3 regions of the Variovorax sp. LjRoot290 genome follow, and region 3 is predicted to be linked to each of the others. Evidence: riboswitches for the same ligand, from Rfam matches in the RefSeq annotation. Region 3 holds a riboswitch; each other region holds the start of a gene.
What was found. Region 3 has a riboswitch for glycine ahead of ACSQ9A_RS03205 (D-amino acid dehydrogenase). Riboswitches for the same ligand answer to the same signal wherever they lie in the genome.
Positions count from the first base shown of each region.

Region 1: another riboswitch for glycine. It lies ahead of gcvT (glycine cleavage system aminomethyltransferase GcvT); the one in region 3 lies ahead of ACSQ9A_RS03205 (D-amino acid dehydrogenase).
Region 2: another riboswitch for glycine. It lies ahead of ACSQ9A_RS31340 (FAD-dependent oxidoreductase); the one in region 3 lies ahead of ACSQ9A_RS03205 (D-amino acid dehydrogenase).

Region 1 is NZ_CAXURW020000001.1:2,154,961-2,161,799, forward strand. Features, by position in the region: gene gcvP (aminomethyl-transferring glycine dehydrogenase) at 1-790, opposite strand, end outside; gene gcvH (glycine cleavage system protein GcvH) at 804-1,178, opposite strand; gene gcvT (glycine cleavage system aminomethyltransferase GcvT) at 1,203-2,399, opposite strand; glycine riboswitch at 2,411-2,528, opposite strand; glycine riboswitch at 2,541-2,643, opposite strand; gene ACSQ9A_RS10935 (hypothetical protein) at 2,673-3,581, opposite strand; gene ACSQ9A_RS10940 (hypothetical protein) at 3,714-4,250, opposite strand; gene ACSQ9A_RS10945 (TRAP transporter large permease) at 4,332-5,624, opposite strand; gene ACSQ9A_RS10950 (TRAP transporter small permease) at 5,621-6,133, opposite strand; gene ACSQ9A_RS10955 (TRAP transporter substrate-binding protein) at 6,210-6,839, opposite strand, start outside.
Region 2 is NZ_CAXURW020000002.1:502,789-509,627, reverse strand. Features, by position in the region: gene ACSQ9A_RS31350 (SRPBCC family protein) at 1-386, opposite strand, end outside; gene ACSQ9A_RS31345 (RidA family protein) at 1,460-1,930, opposite strand; gene ACSQ9A_RS31340 (FAD-dependent oxidoreductase) at 1,957-2,127, opposite strand; glycine riboswitch at 2,211-2,316, opposite strand; glycine riboswitch at 2,332-2,422, opposite strand; partial or broken gene ACSQ9A_RS31335 (transposase domain-containing protein) at 2,535-2,691, shown strand; gene ACSQ9A_RS31330 (GlxA family transcriptional regulator) at 2,859-4,088, shown strand; partial or broken gene ACSQ9A_RS31325 (transposase) at 4,065-4,262, opposite strand; gene ACSQ9A_RS31320 (RidA family protein) at 4,473-4,814, opposite strand; gene ACSQ9A_RS31315 (alpha/beta fold hydrolase) at 4,932-5,750, opposite strand; gene ACSQ9A_RS31310 (glutathione S-transferase family protein) at 5,912-6,532, opposite strand.
Region 3 is NZ_CAXURW020000001.1:606,565-613,403, reverse strand. Features, by position in the region: gene ACSQ9A_RS03210 (FAD-dependent oxidoreductase) at 1-992, shown strand, start outside; glycine riboswitch at 1,020-1,110, shown strand; glycine riboswitch at 1,126-1,231, shown strand; gene ACSQ9A_RS03205 (D-amino acid dehydrogenase) at 1,317-2,585, shown strand; gene ACSQ9A_RS03200 (LysR family transcriptional regulator) at 2,595-3,479, opposite strand; gene ACSQ9A_RS03195 (tripartite tricarboxylate transporter substrate binding protein) at 3,590-4,576, shown strand; gene ACSQ9A_RS03190 (M20 aminoacylase family protein) at 4,586-5,761, shown strand; gene ACSQ9A_RS03185 (FIST signal transduction protein) at 5,898-6,839, opposite strand, start outside.

The DNA of each region.
Region 1 (6,839 bases), 1.5 Mb from region 3:
GCGCCAGCAGCGTGAGCGCCAGCAGGTCGGCCGCCACGCAGAAGGCGGCGTCGCACGCATGGGCGTGGCCGGCGAGCGGGCGCAGGTCGTGCACGTGGCCGGTGGTCGAGGGGTACTGCGCGAGTGCGCCGAAGAAATCGCCGCTGGCCATCAGGTGCGGCAGGGTCTCCGACACGGTGCTGACCTTGACCTCGATGCCGAGCGGCGCCGCGCGCGTTCTGATGACCTCGATGGTCTGCGGATGGCAGTCGCCCGAGACCAGGAACACGTTGCTCTTGCTCTTGGCGCTGCGCTTGGCGAGCGTCATCGCCTCGGCCGCCGCCGTGGCCTCGTCGAGCATCGAGGCATTGGCGATGGCCATGCCGGTGAGGTCGCACACCATGGTCTGGAAGTTGACCAGTGCCTCCATGCGGCCCTGCGAAATCTCGGCCTGGTAGGGCGTGTAGGCGGTGTACCAGGCCGGGTTCTCGAGCACGTTGCGCAGGATCACGCCGGGCGTGTGGGTGCCGTAGTAGCCCTGGCCGATGAAGTTCTTCGCCACCTTGTTCTTCGCCGCAATGGCCTTCAGCTCGGCCAGCGCGTCGGCCTCCGTCACCGAGGCGGGCAGGCGCATCGGCTTCGTGCGGCGGATGGCCGGCGGCACGATGCCGTCGATCAGCTCGGCGCGGGTGGTCGAGCCGACGGCGGCGAGCATGCGCGCTTCGTCATCGGCCTCGATGCCGATATGGCGGGCGATGAATTCCTCGGCGTTCTCGAGTTCGCTGAGGGAGGGCAGGGAAGACTTCGGCATTGGCGTGTTCGGTTCAGTTTTCGTCGGCGAACTTTTGATAGGTGGTGGCGTCGAGCAGTGCATCGAGCTGCGAGGCGTCGCTGATCTTCATCTTGAAGAACCAGCCGCCCGCTTCGGGCGCGCTGTTGGCCAGCGAAGGGTCGGCGCGCAGCGCCTCGTTGACTTCGGTGATCTCGCCCGTGATGGGCATGAACACGTCGGCCGCCGCCTTGACCGACTCGACCACGCCGGCGACATCGCCCTGGCTGTAGCTCTTGCCGACTTCCGGCAGGTCGACGAAGACCACGTCGCCCAGCGCATCCTGCGCATGAACGGTGATGCCGACGGTGGCGACGCCGTCGCCGACCGCCTGGACCCACTCGTGGTCCCTGGTGTACTTGATGCTCATGAAAGGCTCCTTGAAGAAAAGAATTCAACCGCGGTAGTAGTGCTGCGGCACGAAAGGCATGGTGCTCACCTCCATCGGCACCGGCTTGCCGCGCACGATGGCCTGGATGCGGGTGCCGGGCTCGGCATAGGCGAGCGCGACGTAGGCCATCGCGACCGGCCGGTCGACCGTGGGGCCGAGCAGGCCGCTGGTCACCTGGCCGATGGGCGCGCCCTCGAAGGATTCGAGCAGCGTGCCATCGCGCACCGGCACGCGCTCCAGCGCCACCAGGCCGACGCGCTTGCGCTTGAGCGTGTGGTGGTCCAGGTGGCCTGCGACGCCATTGGCCGCCGTGAGTTGCGCCAGCACCTTGGCCGCGCCCGGAAAGCCGCCTTCGCGCGCACCGCCGGTGCGCCGCACCTTCTGGATCGCCCAATTGAGCGAGGCTTCGACCGGCGTGGTGGTCTCGTCGATGTCGTTGCCGTAGAGGCACAGGCCCGCTTCGAGCCGCAGCGAATTGCGCGCACCCAGGCCGACGGGCTTGACCTCGGGCTGGGCGAGCAGCAGCCGTGCGAGCGCTTCGGCATCCTTGGCGGCCACCGAGATCTCGAAACCGTCCTCGCCCGTGTAGCCGCTGCGCGTGGCAAAGGCCGCGATGCCGCCGATCTGCACCGCGCCGCCGGTCATGAAGACGAAGCGCTCGATGCCGGGCGCGAGCCGGGCCAGCGCGGTCACGGCCTGCGGGCCCTGCAGCGCCAGCAGGGCGTGGTCGGGCATCGGCAGCACCTGGCAGCGCGCGCCGATCCTGGCCTGGATGTGCGCGATGTCGGCCACCTTGCAGGCGCCATTGACGATCACGAACAGCGAGTCGTGGCCTTCGTTGAAGAACATCAGGTCGTCGAGGATGCCGCCTTCGTCGTTCAAGAGCAGGCCGTAGCGCTGCTTGCCCGGCGCCAGGCCGATCACGTCGACCGGCATCAGGCTCTCGAACGCGGCGGCGGCATCGGGGCCAGCCAGGCGCAGCTGGCCCATGTGGGAGATGTCGAACAGGCCGGCGGCCTCGCGCGTGTGCTTGTGCTCGGCCATCAGGCCGGCGGGGTACTGCACCGGCATCACATAGCCCGCGAAGGGCACCATGCGGGCGCCGAGCTCCAGGTGCAGGTCGTAGAGCGGGGTCTTTTGCAGATCGTCGGATGCGGAGGCCAAGGCACTCTCCAAAGGGGCAGTCCAGATCCATGACATTCTTGCCATGGGCCACCCCTGCTGTCCGCTTTACCTGAGAGATTCGCCCCACGATCGGGGTTTGCTCCTTCGGTGGACGGCACTGCGAACAAAAAACGCGATGCGCCGCCTCTCTCCAGCAAGGAAACGCCCGGAAAATGGGGCGCTTCGTCAGTCCTTTTGCCTGAGCGTTCGGGCCCGTTTTTCGAGGGGACCTGCGCCTTCGGCGGCCCCGCGCTGCGAGGCTCTCTCCTGACCCGTCCGAGTGTAAGGGATGAGCCCGGTCCTGGCCGCTCAGGAGCGCTCCAGGCGCAGCCGCCTGAGCAGAAACTTCTCCCACAGCTTGTCGGCGACGAGCTGCAGGGAGCTGCGAATGTGCGCTCTGGCATTGCGCGCGTCGTAGGGCGAGCGGATGTCGGCGCCCAGCTGCCGGGCGCGCACGCTGAGCATGCTCTCCGAGAGAACGCAGCGCGCCTTCATGCGCAGGTCGTCGAAGTTCTCCGGCGAGAGCGCACTGGCCTTGTGCCATTCGTGGGACCACTTGAATCTGCGCTGCCTGGACGGATCGCTCTCGTCCTTGATCAGCCAGGCTGACACGAAATCGACATAGGCCTCGTCGACGCTGTCGCGAAACAGACGGTGCTCGGGTTCGAAGCGGTCGTAGACCAGCGAATCCAGGAATTCGTTGCCCGGCGAAAGCGCACCGAGCTGGCGGCGCAGGTTGCCGTTCATCGCGAAGCAGTAGGTCGAAACCCATTCGAGCAGGGGACCGAGCGGCGTCATCGTCGAGCGCGGAAAATCGTTGATCTCGCCGAAGAGCCACGGGCCCGGGTGCAGCCCCAGCCTCTTGATTTCACCGCCGAAGCCGGCCACCCTGCGTTCGCTCCATCCGTGGTTTCGCGCGACGGTGTCGTTCGAAAAGATCCACACGTCGGGCTCGCCGCTGCGGGCAAGAATGGCTGCGACTCCTTGGTCCCACCCAGTGAATTCGCGGTTGGAGTTGTCGCCTGCGATGACGAAGCCGTCCTCGCATTCCGCATTGCGCAATGCTTCGCCTCCGGTGGACCTGGCGTTGTCGACGATCGCGAGAACGACACGATCGCTCTCGCCGGCCAACTGCCTTCGCAGCTTGGTCAGCACCTGGACCGAATGATCACGATGCTGACTCCCGTACTCCAGATGAACAAAACCGTAGTTCGTCATGCCTGTTGACAGAAAAAAGAAGGGAGGGTTGGGGCGCCGGATGGGCGCGACGCGACGAGTATCCCTCCTCGTCTTGTCAGAGGAGACGCCGAGTTTGTCCGGATGCGGCCATGGCGGCCGTCGGGGCCGATTTCAATGCACGAGCTGGGGCGGCAGCAGCTTGTCGATGCGTTCGCGGATCGACGTGGCGCGCTCGGCACCCGCGAGCTTCTCGATCTCGCCGAGCATGGCGGATGCGGCGGCCAGCATCGACTCCCGGTCGCGCGCTTCACGCAGCAGCTCGCGGAACTGCCCGGCCAGGATCGGATCGCGCCTGACGAACATGCGCTCGCACAGGTCGAACAGGAACATCCGCGTGGTGGCGAGCGAACGCTTGCCGTCGAAGACATCCGCCGCGACCGGCGGCTCGGGGCTCGCGTCCGGCGCCGGAGCTGCCAGCACCGGCGGCGCCACGGCGGGCGTAGCGGGTTGCGAACGATGCAGATAGCCCTCCTGCACCAGGTGCAGCGCCACGCGGCCGGCCTCGTCGCGGCTGCCGAAGAGCTGGCCGAAGTCGGTGACCGAGCGCTGGCCGTCGGCCATCAGCAGCAGGGCGCGCTCGCGCTGGCCCAGCGTGCGGCGGCCCGGCTGGAGTTCTTGGCGCGCTTTCTCGGTCTTGATGAGGAACATCTGATGCTCGGGCGTTCGGGGTCGAGCGCCGCAGCATCGGGGATCCGCATGACATCCTCGTGAATGACCGGGCCGCTGCCGCTATTTGAAGCCCCACAAACGCGGCAGCCAGGTGCTGAGCGCCGGAACGAAGGTCAGCACCAGCAGCACGGCCGCGTGCGCCCACAGGAAGGGCACGAGCTCGCGCACCAGCTGCGACATCGGCACCTTCGAGACGTTGCAGGTCACGAACAGCAGGCCGCCTACCGGCGGCGTGATCATGCCGAGCGTGAGGTTGTAGATCACGATCATCGCGAAGTGGACCGGGTCGATGCCGAGCTTGATGGCCACCGGCGCGAGGATGGGTGCCAGCACCATCACGCCGGGCAAGGGCTCGATGAAGATGCCGAAGAGCAGCAGGAAGACGTTCACGATGATCAGGAACATCCACGGCGAGAGCTGCATGCTGACCAGCCATTCGGCCAGGGACTGGGGAACGCCTTCGATGGTCAGGATCCAGGCGAAGGAGGCCGACAGCCCGATGATGATCAGCACCGAGGCCGACAGCAGCGCCGAGCGCGCGAGGATGTCCGGCAGCGCCTTCCATTCGAGCGTGCGGTAGACGAACTTGCCGCACACCAGCGCATAGAACACCGCCACCACCGAGGCCTCGGTGGGCGTGAACCAGCCGGCGCGCATGCCGCCGAGGATCACCACCGGCAGCAGGATGGCGGGGATGGCTTTCCAGGTGGTCAGCAGCACTTCGCGCCAGGGCGGCATGCCGCCGTCGCCGCGGTAGTTGCGCTGCTTGGAAACGTGGAAGTTCACCACGCACATCGCGACCGCGATCAGCAGGCCGGGAACGAGGCCGGCCACGAACAGGCTGCCGACCGACACGCTGTCGTCCTGCAGCGCGTAGATGATCATGATGATCGAGGGCGGAATGATCGGGCCGACGATCGCGGTCGAGGCCGTCAGCGCCGCCGCGTAGGAGCGGTGGTAGCCGGCCTTCTCCATCATCCTGATGAGCATCGAGCCCGGCCCCGCGGCATCGGCCAGCGCCGAGCCCGAGATGCCCGAGAAGAAGGTGAGCGAGACCACGTTGGTGTAGCCGAGCCCGCCGCGCCGGTGGCCGACGAACTGGCCCGCGAAGCGCAGCAGCACCTCGGTCAGCGAGCCGCCGCTCATGAGTTCGGCCGCCAGGATGAAGAAGGGCACCGCCATCAGCGGGAAGCTGTCGATGCCGGTGAAGGTTTCCTTCAGCAGCACCATCAGCGGATAGGACTCGGCGAGGATCAGCGTCGCGGCCGTGGCCAGGCCCAGCGCGAAGGCCACGGGCACGCCGATCGCGAGGAACAGGCAGGCCGACAGGATCAGGATGATGCTGGCGTTCATAGCGAGGCGCTCGCGGTCGCATCGAAGTGCGCGTCGGACGCGAACTCGCGCTTTTGCACGTAGCCGCGCACGATCAAAAGCCAGTGGACGATGAGCAGCACGCCGCCGATCGGCATCGCGCTGTAGATGTAGGCAAAGGGAATCTGCGTGACGGCGGTCAGCTGGAACATGGTGCGCTCCATGTAGAGCCAGCCGTACCAGACCATGAAACCGAAGAAGGCGAAGAGCAGCGCCGCGACCACGGCGCGGACCGCGACCGCGCCCCTGGGCGGCAGCGCGTCCTGCAGGTTCTCGACCGCGATGTGGCCGCCGTAGCGCAGCACCGGGCCGGCGCCGAGGAAGGTGAGCCAGATCATCATGTGGCGCGAAACCTCTTCGGCCCATTCGAGCGAATTGCTCGTGAGGTAACGCATCCCCACGTTGATGAAGATGATGACCGACATTGATGCGAGCAGCAGAATCAGCGCCCAGCGGTTCGCGGCCAGAAAGTAGTGTTCGAAGGTTTTCATATCAAAACAAAACCGCCCGGTGCCACTGCGGGTTCACCGGGCGGGAGTGCCGCAACGCGGCACGCGCGTTGCCGCGCTACTTGACGTCGCTGATCTTCTTGATGTTGTCGGCGCCGAATTCCTTGGCATAGCCGGTGTAGGCCGGCTTCAGCGCTTCGCGGAAGGCGGCACCGTCGACGGTGCGCACGACCTTCATGCCGTCCTTCTCGAGCTGGGCGATGCCGCTGTTCTCGTCGTCGTTGACCTTCTTGCGCTGCGCCGCGCCGGCCTTCCTGGCGGCTTCGACGAAGACCTTCTTGTCGGCATCCGACAGCTTGTTCCAGACCTTGGGCGACAGCAGCAGCAGTGCCGGCGAGTAGACATGGCCGGTCAGCGAGAGATGCTTCTGCACCTGCGCGAACTTGGAGGACAGGATCACGGGAATCGGGTTCTCCTGGCCGTCGACCGTGCCCTGCTGCAGCGCGCCGAACAGTTCGGGGAAGGCCATCGGCGTCGGCAGGATGCCGAAGGTGCGGTAGCCGTCCATGTGCACCTTGTTCTCCATCGTGCGCATCTTGAGGCCCGCGGCGTCCTGCGGCTTCACGATGTCGCGCTTGCTGTTGGTCATGTGGCGGAAGCCGTTCTCGGTCCAGGCCAGCGCGATGATGCCCTTGCTCGGGAACTTGGCCAGGATGTCCTGGCCGATCGGGCCGTCCATCACCTTGCG
Region 2 (6,839 bases), on a different contig from region 3:
TCCTGCATCTTCTTGGTCGTTGACATGAGCAAGCGTTGGCCAAGCTGAGCGATCTTGCCGCCGACATTCGCTTCCAGTTGGTAGGTCAACCTTGTCCCTTCCGGTGTGTCCGCCAGGGCCACTACGGCTGAGCTCTTGGCAAAACCCGCAACGCTTCCCTCGCCCTCGCCGACCAGCCGATAGCCGTTCGGCGGATCCCGATCGAAGAGGCGGACTTTGCCCCTGAATCGCGCCTTTAGCTGTCCGAACTCGAAGCGCATGATCGCGGCGAACTCGCCGTTGGACCTCTCCTCGATCTCTTCGCAGCCGGGGATGCACTGCTTCAGGATCGCGGGGTCGTTCAGCGGAATACACAGTCGCCAGGGAGGCAGGGACGACGTACTCACCAGCTATGTCAAGTGCCATGTCATATTGCAATCATGCAAACAGTCACGTAGGACCTCCGTTTCGAATGACCAAAAGGTTAGGGCAGCGTCATCCGCGCGGCAAATAGCATTCGCGGAGGGCACGATGCCGAAAAGCTATGGCGGGCTGTGGACCTGACGATGCAGCTTCTGGGACGCCGAATTGCGCCGGTACTTCGGAGCTGCGCCACCGGCGTGCGCAAGTACTTGTGCACCGTCTTGCGCGACAGGCTTGTGGCCCTCACGATCTCGCGCACCGCCTTGTTCTTGCGGTGGCACCGCTTAAAAAAGCATCGGGGTAGGCTGAACACGCGGGTCAAATTTGAAGCCCAGCGCCGGCCATACAGCGTAGTCGTCGGCGGTGGCCAACAAGCTGGCGCGAACGATATGGTGGTGTTGGCACGCGGACAGGCGTGGAGACCTGCGGCGTGGCAGCAAGTGCACTGGCAGGAACCTAGAAACTACCGCTTCGAAGGAGAGCAAGCGACCACGCGTGTGATGCGCCAGACAGGTCGGACCGGGATGGGGACACTCCGATAGGGATCAAGAGCACCAATCTCGATGATCAGGGAGCCTCGTCAGCGAATACCATCAGGGCCAGCAGGCATCACGCCTGCACAACAGGCCGAATATGAGACTGCAGCCCTGCCTCCTGATCCTTTACACACAAGTTGCTTGTAATCCGGGAGGCGCCATATAAGCATTTCCCTAGCAGTGTTCTAGATTTACCGAGTCCTTCATCTAAAAAGGCGGTCTTCACGGTTGGTCCGCGTCGCGTCGTGTATTGCGCCCGCGCTGAAACGCAGTCTAGCCAATAGAGCCCGGCCGAACTCGTAGAGTGCCCAAGCTCAGCAGGACGACGTCTTCAGCGAGCTCGCGCGCACCAACAGGTGGTCGTGCCCGACCTCACCGAACTCGTTGATGACCACCACCGTGTCCGCCACGCCGGCATCGGCCAGCAAATGGCGTAGCAGCGTGGGTGCCGCTGCCGAGGAAGCCGGTCAGCGCATTTATCGGCACACAGCCGTCAGCCCAGGCCGCGGCGTGGTTCATCGTCAGGCCAACTCGAAGATGGCATCGACCTGGACAGCGACGTTGCGCGGTAGCGAATTGCAGCCGACTGCGGCGCGCGCATGCCGACCCGCTTCGCCGAACACCTCGACCATCAGGTCGGAGGCGCCGTTGATCACCTTCGGATGGTCGCCGAACTCGGGGGTGGAATTAACGAAGCCGCCGAGGCGCACGCAGCCCGCGACGCCATCGAGGCTGCCGCCCAGGGCCGTGCGCAGCTGGGCAAGGATGTTGATCGCGCACAGTCGCGCCGCCTTCTGGGCGTTCTCGATCGAGACGTCCTGGCCGACCTTGCCCACGTACTGGTCCTTGCCGCCGGCGGTCGGCACCTGGCCCGCGATGTAGATCAGCGAGCCGCTCTTTCGGGCCGGCACATAGTTGGCGACGGGGGCGACCGCCTTCGGCAATTCGATGCCGAGTTGGGTCAGGCGTACGTCGGGTCCTTGCGTTGTCATTCTCTGGTGTCCTTGGAAGTAAGTGGTCAATTGCCGAAATAGAGGTCGTCGAGTGGTGCGGAGAGCAGATCGTCGGCATTCGGCTCGGCAGCCAGTGTGGCCTGCCGGTCGATCACGGTCACTTCGTGGCCGAGTTGCTGGAGGTAGTAAGCCGAGGTCACGCCGAGCATGCCGGCGCCGAGAACGATCACGCGCATTTCGTGAACCTATGAGGTTGCAGCGCTTGAACGCGGAGAAACGGAAGCTCGAAAAGAAAGCAACCGGACCATGCGTCCAAGTTGCCGCTCCCCCTGTCCTCGGTACCTGAGAGATTCACCCGCTGCGCCCGCAGCGAGTTTGCTCCTTCGGTGCATCACATGACGTGATGGCTCTCCAGACGGCTTTGACAGCTGATGCAGTACAGGCTCATCACGTGAGCCGACCTGAGCGTTTATGGGAGTTTGCGCCTTCGGTGGAGCCGCTTCGCGCGGCCCGCTCTCCTGCTATATCGAAGTCTATTCGGATCGTTGCTGGAAGTCGATAGTGCCGCAAGGGGTCGGGAGCCAACCAGCCTCTCGTTGTTCGAGCGCCAAGCCTGGAACGTGAGGCAGGGGAGTTGAAAAAATCAGAACTGGCCGGCCAGCGCGCGGCCGTCGTGATGAGCCTGGTGCAGGCGGCAAGCTCTGCGGCCCCGATCCGCACGCGTACCTAAAGACGTCCTGCAGCGCCTGCCCACGCACATGGCCAGCCGCATCGACAATCTCCTGCCGCACCGCTGGCAATCGATGAAGCGCCCTCCCGGCGAGACCGCCGTGAGCGGCCAATTGCCGCGTGCCGCCGGTCGCAGTCGTCAAGGATCGGACGGCCATCCGCTTACCTTCTATGCGACAAGTGCCATGAGCATCCGATTGCGCGCGGACATACTGCAACTGCTACGATTGCCGACCTTATGGCAGGAGAGTCCACGATGATGCCGGTTTCTGGTGTGAAGGCCGAATCCGCCAAGCTGGCGCGGCGGCGAGTGAAGGTCGGCTTCATCCTCCTTCCAGGCTTCACGATGTTTTCGTACTCTGCCCTGGTTTATATCTTGAAGCATTGCACCGACCCGGCAGCCGCGGTCGGAGTCGACTTTGAATATGTCGTTCTAGGACAAAAGCCAGCGCAAACGACCTGCGGGGTCCAAGTACCTCCGACAGCGCCCCTGCACGCTGCTCGCGATTGCAACTACGTTTTCGTGATAGGCGGGAAGACAGCTGCTCCTGTCGAGGACCGCAGATCGATTCTGGAAGCACTCACAAGCGCCGATATGAAGGGCGCAACTCTTGCGGGAATAGGTTCCGGACTATTTGTGCTAATCGAAGCCGGATTTTTCGATAGATTGCCCTGCGCAACAGATTGGTATCGCGGCGCCGACCGAGATACCCGTTTTGCGGAGGTGCAGCAAATCTCAGGCCTTAACTTGGTCGTGAGCGGCAGGCGAGTTAGCTGTGCGGGAGGGCTAGCGGCACTGGAACTCGGATCATGGCTTTTAGAACGTCATTATTCCGCTATCGGCGCCGAGATTCCCGCGCCGCAAGAGCTTTCGGCCTCCCCCACCGAAACTGAGCAGAATTCTGGAACAAGAGAAAATCCACTCGATGCGAGAGTACTTCGGGCGCTCAAGATCATCGAAAGAAATCTTGGACAGCAGCCATTGAAGGTTGAATCTCTTGCGTCAACCTTGGGGGTTTCTAAGCGGCAGATAGAACGGCTTTTCCAGCAGGAAATGAAGCAGCCGGTCCAGCAATATTGCCGTCAGTTTCGACTTGCTTATGGATATTGGCTTCTTTTAAATAGCCCCAAGTCAATAACGGAAATCGCGACAATCACCGGTTTCTCCGATAGCTCTCACTTCAATCGATGTTTCCGGGCTCAATTTGCAACGACCCCATCACAAGCACGACAATCAAAGGTAAGCGTGGATGACGTTATATCGCCGCAATGGGCTTCTCTCTACGAAAGCATTGTAAAGAGTGATCAGGATTTAGACTTATCGCGATCGAGGAAGTCAGTTTACACAAATCTGGCTCACTCAGTAGTTGGTTCTTCAAGCAGGATCAATCACGATGGCGGCTTGACCGAGCCAGAAATGCACTTAGCGACAGCCCGAAAACTGTTCAAACAACCGAGCCACCTCTAACAACTCCTCGGCAAGCAGCTTGTTGAGTTTGGCGTTCTCGTCCTCGAGCTGCTTCAGGCGCTTCGCTTCGGAAGCGTCCATGCCGCCGTGACGGTCCTTCCAGCTATACAGCGTCATTTCCGAGTCGCCGTGCTCGCGGCCGAGATCGACGGGCTTCGCACCCGCCGCCTGCTCGAAACTTCAATGATCTGCACATCCGGTAAGCCTGGCTCGCTTCATCAATCCGTCATTCCAAGTTGACGGACTTCCCTGCCACTACGCTGGTACGGTTGGGAGGGGGCAGGTGACCGATCTCTCCCGTACCCTTAAACGATACTCCTCGAATCCCGATTGCCGGCCTATCAGAGCGATAGGCCGGCTTTCCGGTTCCCTATATCGGAGCGATCAGATCGCCGCCGTGACGATGAACTCCACCTTGAATTTCGGTGTGGTGAGCTTGGCTTCGCTGGTGGCGCGGGCCGGCGGGTTGACTGGATCGATCCAGGCTTCCCAGACGGCGTTCATTTCGCCGAAAGTGGCGATATCCGAGAGATAGATGATCGTCTGCAGGATCTTCGACTTGTCACTGCCGGCGGCAGCGAGCAGGCGGTCAACGTCGGCAAGTGCGCTCTTGCACTGGTCAGTGACGCTCTCGCCTTCGCCGACCCGGCCGGCGAGATAGACGATGTTACCGTGGACGACGGCGTTGCTCATGCGGGCGCCCGGTTCGATGCGCTGAATGCTCATGGAGTTCTCCTGGAAAAATTGAGCTGTGGGAAAAGGCCCCGCGCGAAAAGCGGGGCCGGGAAAATCTTTAGCCGCAAAGATGCTGGCTCTTTGAAGCACACGTGCGACTAGGTAGATTTAGGTAGGTCGCCCTTCGCCGCGCATGATGGACTGGGCGAATGAGACAAGTACAGCCGCGGCCTCCGAAACCTTCTCCGGGAGAAGTGCGTGGCCAGAACCATGAATGATTTCCATCGTCGTCAGGTGGCCTACACGATCTCGCAAGTAATCTTCTTCAGGTACGGGTGCAATCTTGTCAAATTCAGGCGCAACATAAAGCACCGGCAAATTTTTGCCTACTTCGGTCCAACTACTGTCGGCCGTTGCATTCGTCGCCGCGAGCTGGAATTTAGAGACCTCTGTATGCCACCCGCTCAACCAAACGGAAGCATCGTGCCCCGGAGCGAAGAAGTCACGCTCCAAATAAAATAGGCGGTCTGCATCCGGCTTGGAATTGTCAGATACGACATTCACGGAAATCAAGAGCTCGGGCGATATTGTGCTGCCAATAATCGCCGCGAGAAGTGCGACAGATTTTGTCATCGAAGGCCAATGATGGGCGAGAACCCGCGCGACCCAGTTGCCGAACGCGTGGCCCACCACACACAATGCTTCAGGCTTCTCCGGCGCACAATCGGCTTCGATCGCAGCAACGACATCGGCGGCAAGATCGATCAATGTGATGCCTTCGGTCGGCCCCGAACTCGCGCCTATGCCGCGTGGCTGCGGTCGCAACACGCGGAATCCAGCCGCAGCAATTAATGGTGCAATTTCATCGAAATCAGTAGCGCCTCTCGCCAGCGAGGGGAGCAGGACAATGCGTGGGCCCTTGCCTTCGACTAGAAGTTCGACCTGACCTTCAGGCGTGGGGATCAGTTTGCGCTCGAGTTTTGACATTTAGTATCCTAATTTGGTGGTAGCTGTTGAGACCGTAAGCCGTAGTCACCTTGTAAGAAGCATCAATATGGACCGTTGCAATTGCCGCGCGGCAAAATCTTGCGTCAATGATCAAGATTCATTACATCGCAGGTTATTACCAGCGGTCCATACTTTCCTTCCTATTGTGGCTTCGAGCTATCGAAAAATCTGGTAGAGGCCAAAGAGGGCCGTGACTGTATAGATTGATGCCAGCTAGAGAGCGCCGGGTATTTTTCTCGCCAACCGAGCCTTGGAAACCGAAAGTCAGCGTATTCAGCAACGATAGCCAGCGTAATGGAGGCCAACCCGAAAGGCCGTTGCGCGACTCGCTCGACTGTCGCCTCCAGTCTTGTCCATACCATGCTCGACTTCAAGTTGAACGCATTAATAAGCGCGATCTGCTTCGTATCCTTCATTGATTCGATGCGCCATTGCACCAACAAGTCGAGAAAACCATTGCACAACGCATGCAGCCGAAGCTCTTCAATTCGCGCTTCCGGCGACAACGGAATAAGCTTGGCGCCACCTGCCATATGAATGAGGTGCTCGATGATTACGAGACTATCGTAGAGCGCGGTCCCGTCGTCTAGAACGAGTGTTGGAAGTTGCCCAAGCGGGTTATATGGCAATAAAGCTAAGTCAGGCTTGTTCGGTGCGACGCGAGTTGGAATCGTTTCTAACCTGTCGCTTAGCCCTAGCTCGTGGGCGCTTGCGGTAACTTTTCTTGCGAATGGAGATGTTGATGACCAATATAGTTTCATGAAGAAGAATTCCTAGGCTATTAATCCGGGACATTGATCGATGCTCGCCTGTGACCAAGCGCGCTTCCCTTAGCGACAACTCGCCGCCATCAGTCCAAACCGCAGGTCATCAGGTCGACCAATAACGGAATTTTCGTCCGAGTGTGACGGGATCGATAGAATTGCGAAGCCGTGCGGATATGAAAGCTCCGCCGCCCCATCCGATGATGTCGCAATAATCCAAGTTCAAGCGCGCATTTGTTCTATCGCGCCTGGTTGGGAGCGCGATATCGTTCTAAGCAGTCAGTTTGCATGGGAGCATTCTTGA
Region 3 (6,839 bases):
CCATCGGCGAGGCGCCGAAATCCAAGCCGATCGAACACCTCGTCCGCCTGGGCGCCTACAGCCGCGACATCGTGCGTTCGTTGCGCGACGAAGCCGGCGTGCCCCCGGGCCAGCGCAACCCGGGCCTGCTGAGCATCTACACCGATGCCGACGCCTTCAACGCCCGGCTGGCGCGCGCCTCTCATTGGAAAGAGCTGGGATGCGAGGAGCGCCTGGTCTCGGCCGAAGAGGCGCTGCGCATCGAGCCGGCCCTGCAGGCCCTGCGCGGCGAGCTCGCCGGCGCAGCCTATTCGCTCGACGATCCGGCGGCGCGCGACCCGGCCCAGTTCGCGGCCAGCATGGTGTTCCTGTGCCGCGCGGCCGGCGTGCGCTTCCTGACCCAGCACACGGTGATCTCCCTGGAGGAGCGCGCAGGCCGCATCGACCATGTCGAGCTGCTCGATGCCGACGGCCAGCCCGTCGTCCTGCGCGGCCAGGCCTATGTGCTGGCGCTCGGCATCTCCAGCGCGATGCACGCCGAAAAGCTGAAGATCGCCATGCCTTTTCGCTTCCTGCGCGAATACATCGTCACGATCCCTCTCAAGGACGCGACCCGCGCACCGCGCGTCGCGCTGCGCGACCGGCAGGGCAAGCTGGGCATCCGGCGCATCGAAACGCCGGGCAGCGACTGCCTGCGGGTCTCCGCCACGGTACGCGCCAGCTTCGACGAAGAGAGCGAGCCCGATTCGGACCGCGTCGACGCCATCCTGCGCCGCATCGAAACGCTGCTGCCCGGCGCGGCCGACACGGCGCATGCCTCCCTCGAGACGGTCGTGCATGCCGTCAGCCGGGACGGGCTGCCGATGATCGGCAAGACCCGCCTGTTCAACCTGTTCCTCAATGTCGCGCCGGGCGCGCGCGGCTGGATCAACGCCTGCGGCGCCGGCAAGTCGATTGCCCGGATCGTGAGCGGCCTCAGGCCCGAGCTCGAGTTCGCCTTCAGAAATCCGTAGCCGCGCGCGTCCTCGCCGCCTTACAATTGCTGCACTGCAGGAGAGCGGGCCGCGGGAAGCGGCTCCACCGAAGGCGCAAACTCCCATAAACGCTCAGGTCGGCTCACGCGATGAGCCTGTACTGCATCAACTGTCAAAGCCGTCTGGAGAGCCATCACGCCATGTGATGCACCGAAGGAGCAAACCTGCTGCGGGCGCAGCGGGTGAATCTCTCAGGTACCGAGGACAGGGGGAGCGGCAACTTGGACGCATGGTCCGGTTGCTTTCTTTTTCGAGCTTCCGTTTCCGTTGCGTTCAAGCGCTGCAACCTCAAAGGTTCTCGAAATGCGCGTGATCGTTCTCGGCGCCGGCCTGCTCGGCGTGACCTCGGCTTACTACCTCCAGCAACTCGGCCACGAAGTGACCGTGATCGACCGGCAGGCCACACCGGCTGCCGAAACCAGCTTCGCCAACGGCGGCCAGATCTCGGTCAGCCATGCCGAACCCTGGGCCAACCCGAGCGCGCCGCTCAAGGTGCTGCAATGGCTCGGCAAGGAAGATGCACCGCTCCTCTTTCGCATCCGCGCCGACATGCGCCAGTGGCTCTGGGGCCTGCAGTTCCTGCGCGAATGCACGCCGGCGCGCACGCGCCACAACATCGAGCAGATCGTGCGCCTGGGCACCTACAGCCGCGACACGCTGCAGCAGCTGCGCCGCGACACCGGTCTCAGCTACGACCAGCGCACCCAGGGCATCCTGCACTTCTATACGACCCAGAAGGAATTCGACGGCGCACTGAAGCCGGCCGAGCAGATGCGCGCACTGGGCTGCGAGCGCCAGGTGATCTCGGCCGACGAGGCGGTGAAGATCGAGCCCGCGCTAGCCCACATCCGGCCCCAGTTGGCCGGCGCCACCTACACGGCCGAAGACGAATCTGGCGATGCCAACCGCTTCGCGCGCGAACTGGTCGCACTGGCCTCTGCGGCCGGCGTGAACTTCCTCATGAGCCACACCGTGACCGCGCTGCGCGAAGCAGGCGGCAGCATCGACCACGTGGAAGCGACAGACAACGAAGGCCGCTTCCAGCGCATCCGCGGCGACGCCTTCGTGCTGGCGATGGGCTCGCTGAGCCCGCTCTACGCGACGCCGCTGGGCATCCGGCTGCCGATCTACCCGGCCAAGGGCTACTCGGTCACGCTGCCGGTGAAGGATGCCTCGAAGGCGCACCAGGTCTCTTTGACCGACGACGAGTACAAGCTGGTGTTCTCGCGCTACACCTCGGCCACCGGCGACCGCCTGCGCATCGCCGGCACGGCCGAACTCAACGGCTACGACCGTGACCTGAACCGCGTGCGCTGCGAGGCCATCGTGCGGCGCGTCGAAGAGCTGTTCCCTGGCGCCGGCGACAGCACGCAAGCCCAGTTCTGGACCGGACTGCGGCCGGCGACGCCCAGCAACGTGCCGCTGATCGGCAAAACGAAGCTGCCGAACCTGTTCCTCAACACCGGCCACGGCACGCTGGGCTGGACCCACGCCTGCGGCTCGGGCAAATCGATCGCGCGCATCGTGAGCGGCCTCAAGCCCGAGGTCGACTTCGCTTTCGCCACCTCCTAGGTCCCAGTCTCAGTCGCGCAGCAACTCCTGCATCAGCTCGCGCAGGATCGGCAGCGCCGGCGCCTCGGTGCGCCGGCGCAAGGTCACGAGGCCGAAACGCGCGACGCCATTAAGCTCGGGTTTCATCTTCAGCTCGACCAGGTCTGGCGCCGCCGCGCGAATGGCCAGCAGCACGGCGTCGCTCCGGCGCACCACCTCCACCAGGCTCGGGACTTCCTCGCACTGCAGCGTCACGCAGAGTGCCGGGTGCGCCTCGGGTCCATAGGCCTCGACCAAGGTGCGCGCCACCTCGTCGCTCAGCGGCGTGGAGGCTACGGGATAGCGCTGAACCGCCTCGAAGCTCACCCCGCTGCGAAGCCGCGCGAGCGGATGGCCGCGGCGGCACATGAAGACGCCACGCATTTCGTGCAGTGCGCTCAGCTCCAGGTCGGCCGCGGGCTTCAGCGAACGCGCATCGACCACCAGCGCATCGAGCGTGCGCGCGCGCAACGCCTGCGCCAGCAAATCGGTGCCGCCGCGCGACACGACCACGCGCATCTTCGGATGGCGGGTCGCCATGCGCATCAGAAAAGGCGTCATCAGCATCGCGCCGGGACCCGAGCCCATGCCGATGCGGATCACGCCGCCCTGCCCCTCGCGCATTAGCCGGCCGCTGTCGCGCAACTCGTCGGCCTCGAACACCAGCTGGCGCGCGCGGTTCAGCACTTCGCGCCCGAAAGCGGTGAGTTCGTTGCGGCGTCCGACCCGGTCGAACAGCGGCATACCCAGTTCGTCCTCGAGCGCGCGGATGCTGCGGCTCAACGCCGGCTGGGTCAGGTGCTGGGCCTGTGCGGCCTTGCTGAAGGAGCCGCTCTTTGCGAGCGAGATCAGATGCCTTAGTTGAACCAGCGTCATCGTGGGTGCCCGGCAAAGTAGTGCATCGAAGTCATGCTAATGCAGACAACAATGCATTGGACGTTCGGATTGATGACTCCTACGATTCGCTCGCATCCACCGGAGCCCCGATGAAACCGTTGTCCCGACCTTCGCGCACCCTACTTCTTGCCGGCCTCATGCTCGCCGCAAGCACGGCCTTCGCGCAGACCTATCCAACGAAGCCCGTCAGCCTGATGGTTCCCTACCCGGCCGGGGGGCCCTCCGACGCGGCCGCGCGCATCTTCACCGTGCCGCTGGGCAAGGAACTGGGCCAGCAGGTCGTGGTGGAGAACCTCGGTGGCGTCAGCGGCGCGATGGCTGCGCAGAAGGTGCTGGCGGCGCCCGCCGACGGCTACTACATCTTCCAGGGCTCGCCGAACGAGGTGATCCTCTCGCCGCTGGCCAATGCGGCCGTCAAGCTCAAGGCCGAGGACTTCCGCCTCGTGCATCCGGTGACCGACGCCGTGATGGTCTTCGTCGCGCGCAAGGACCTGCCGGCCAACACCGTCGACGAGCTGATCGCGCTGGCGCGCAAGTCCGGCGACGCGCCGCTGAGCTACGGCAGCGTGGGCGTCGGATCGCTCTATCACCTGATCCTCGAGAGCGTGCAGCAGCAGGCCGGCATCAAGCTCATGCATGCGCCGTACAAGGGCAACGCACCGCTCCTGCAGGACATCGGCGGCGGCCAGGTGGACTTCGCGGTGCTGGTCTACAGCGCGGCCATGGGCGCGCTGGCCGAGCAGGGCCGGCTCAAGGTGATCGGCCAGCTTGGCGCGCAGCGCTCCGAGCTGCTCAAGAACGTGCCGGCCGTGAGCGAAGGCAAGGAGCTGAAGAACTTCTCCTACAAGATCTGGAGCGGCTTCATGGTGCCGAAGAACACGCCGGAAGAAGTGGTGCAGCGCCTGCACAAGGCGATCGGCGCGACCCTGAAGGACCCGGCCGTGCGCGCCCAGCTCGCGGCCCAGACGCAGGTGGCTTCGGCGCCGATGTCGCTGGCCGAATCGGCGAAGTTCTTCGAGGCCGAAACGGCGCGCTACCGCAACATCGCCAAGTCGATCAACCTGCAGCCGCAGTAAGCTGGCCTCATGAGCACACTCCTCGAACAATTGCACGCGCAGGCCGGCGAATTCATCGGCCTCAGGCGCGACATCCACCACCATCCCGAACTTGCCTTCGACGAGCACCGCACCTCGGCGCTGGTCGCCGCGAAGCTGGAGAGCTGGGGCTACGCGGTCGAGCGCGGCCTCGGCGGCACCGGCGTGGTGGGCCGGCTGGTGCGCGGCAAGGGCAAGCGCCGGCTCGGCCTTCGCGCCGACATGGATGCGCTGCCGATCGACGAAGCCACCGGCCTCGCCTACGCGAGCAGCCACGCCGGCGTGATGCATGCCTGCGGCCACGACGGTCACACGGCCATGCTGCTGGCCGCCGCACACCATCTCGCCGAACGCGGCCGCTTCGACGGCACGCTGAACCTGATCTTCCAGCCGGCCGAGGAAGGCGGCGGCGGCGCGCTGCGGATGATGGAGGACGGCCTGTTCGACAAGTACCCGTGCGACGCGATCTTCGCGATGCACAACATGCCGGGCCTGCCGCAAGGCCGGCTGGCGCTGCGCGAAGGCCCGGCGATGGCCTCGTCGGACTACGCCACCGTCACGCTCGCCGGCATCGGCGGCCATGGCGCGATGCCGCACCGCACCGCCGACCCTATCGTCGCCGCGGCCAGCATCGTGATGGCGCTGCAGACCGTGGTGTCGCGCAACATCGACCCGCTGCAGATGGCCGTGGTCACGGTGGGCGCCATCCATGCCGGAAAGGCCAACAACGTGATCCCGCAGAGCGCCGTGCTGGAGATCAGCGTGCGCGCGCTCGACCGCGAGGTGCGCGGCAGGCTCGAAGAGCGCATCAAGGCGCTCGTCGCGGCACAGGCAGAGAGCTTCGGCGTCAAGGCGCAGATCGACTGGCGGCCCGGCTATGCGGTGCTGGTCAACACGCCCGAGGAAACCGCCTTCGCGCGCGAAGTGGCGCTCGAACTGCTCGGCCCGGAGCGCGTCACGCTGCAGGCGCCGGCGCTGCCCGGCAGCGAGGACTTCGCCTTCATGCTCGAGCGCGTGCCCGGCAGTTATCTGCTGATCGGCAATGGCGAGGGCGACAGCCACGGCGCCTGCATGGTGCACAACCCCGGCTACGACTTCAACGACGACAACGTCACCATCGGCTCCGCGTACTGGGTGCTTCTGACCGAACGCTTCCTGCGGGATTGAACTCACCCCCAGGCTCCCCCACTTCGTGTGGTCCGCCACCCCCTCTCCGGGGGCAACACCGGCGGCCCGGCAAAGCCGGTTCCGCGGTGTTCCCCGCCGGACTCTCGCGCTTTCGCGCACGCAGGGCAGTGAGTTTTCAGTCGTCCGCGGTGAACACGGTCAGCACGCCGGTGTAGCCGTAGAGGTGATGGCGTGCGATCTCGCCGGCGGCGAAGAAGCCGACCAGCGGCACGTCGCCGAGCGCATGGCGCACGATCTGCAGCTCGGCCCCGGGCGCACCGAAATGCGGGCCGCCGCGGCCCGAGCAGCTCACGTACACGGCGCCGGCGATGCGGCGCGCCGGATGGGGCGCGGCCTCGGCTTCGCCGGCCGCGACGGCGCGTGCGGTCGCGAGCGTCTGCTCCTGGGGTTCGAGTTCTTCGCGGACCTCGGCGCACACGCGCATCAGGTCGGCGCGCGCGGCCTGCGCATTGCGGCGGCAGAAGGTCATGCGCATGCCGGCTTCGGCCGTGTCGGCGATCGCGACGCCGCGACGCGTGGGGTCGAGGCCGATGATGTGGCGCACCAGCACGTCGGCGCCGAGGTCGCCGGTGCGACGGATGCTGTCGCTGCCGGCATCGACCAGGCCGACCAGCGTGGCGCGCACGGCATCGATCGCCTCCTGCGGCGCCTCCAGCGAAACGCCGAGCTCGGCCAGCAGCACGTCGAGCGCCGGCTCGCCGTCGAGCCGCAGCAGCAGGTTGCCGTCGGCTTCGGTGATCACGCGCTCGCGCGACACAGGCTGGCAGCCCTGGGTAACCCTGGACACCACACGCACGCCCTCGCCGAACACCACGCCCGAAAGCCCGCCCGAGAACACGCCGCCCGCGGCGCCGTGGCCGCGGATATTGCCGTTGCCGCCGATGGCGAACTGCAGCGATCCGGCGCGGCCCGAGGAGAGGCCGCCGAACAGGTAGCCGGTGTCGGTGCGGCCCGCCATCTCGGCGATCAGCTCGGCGAGTTCGGGCGTGGCCGGGTCGGCATGCACGAGCGCCGTGTGCGCCGCGAAGCCGCTCATCTCGGTGCTGGCGAGCGGCGC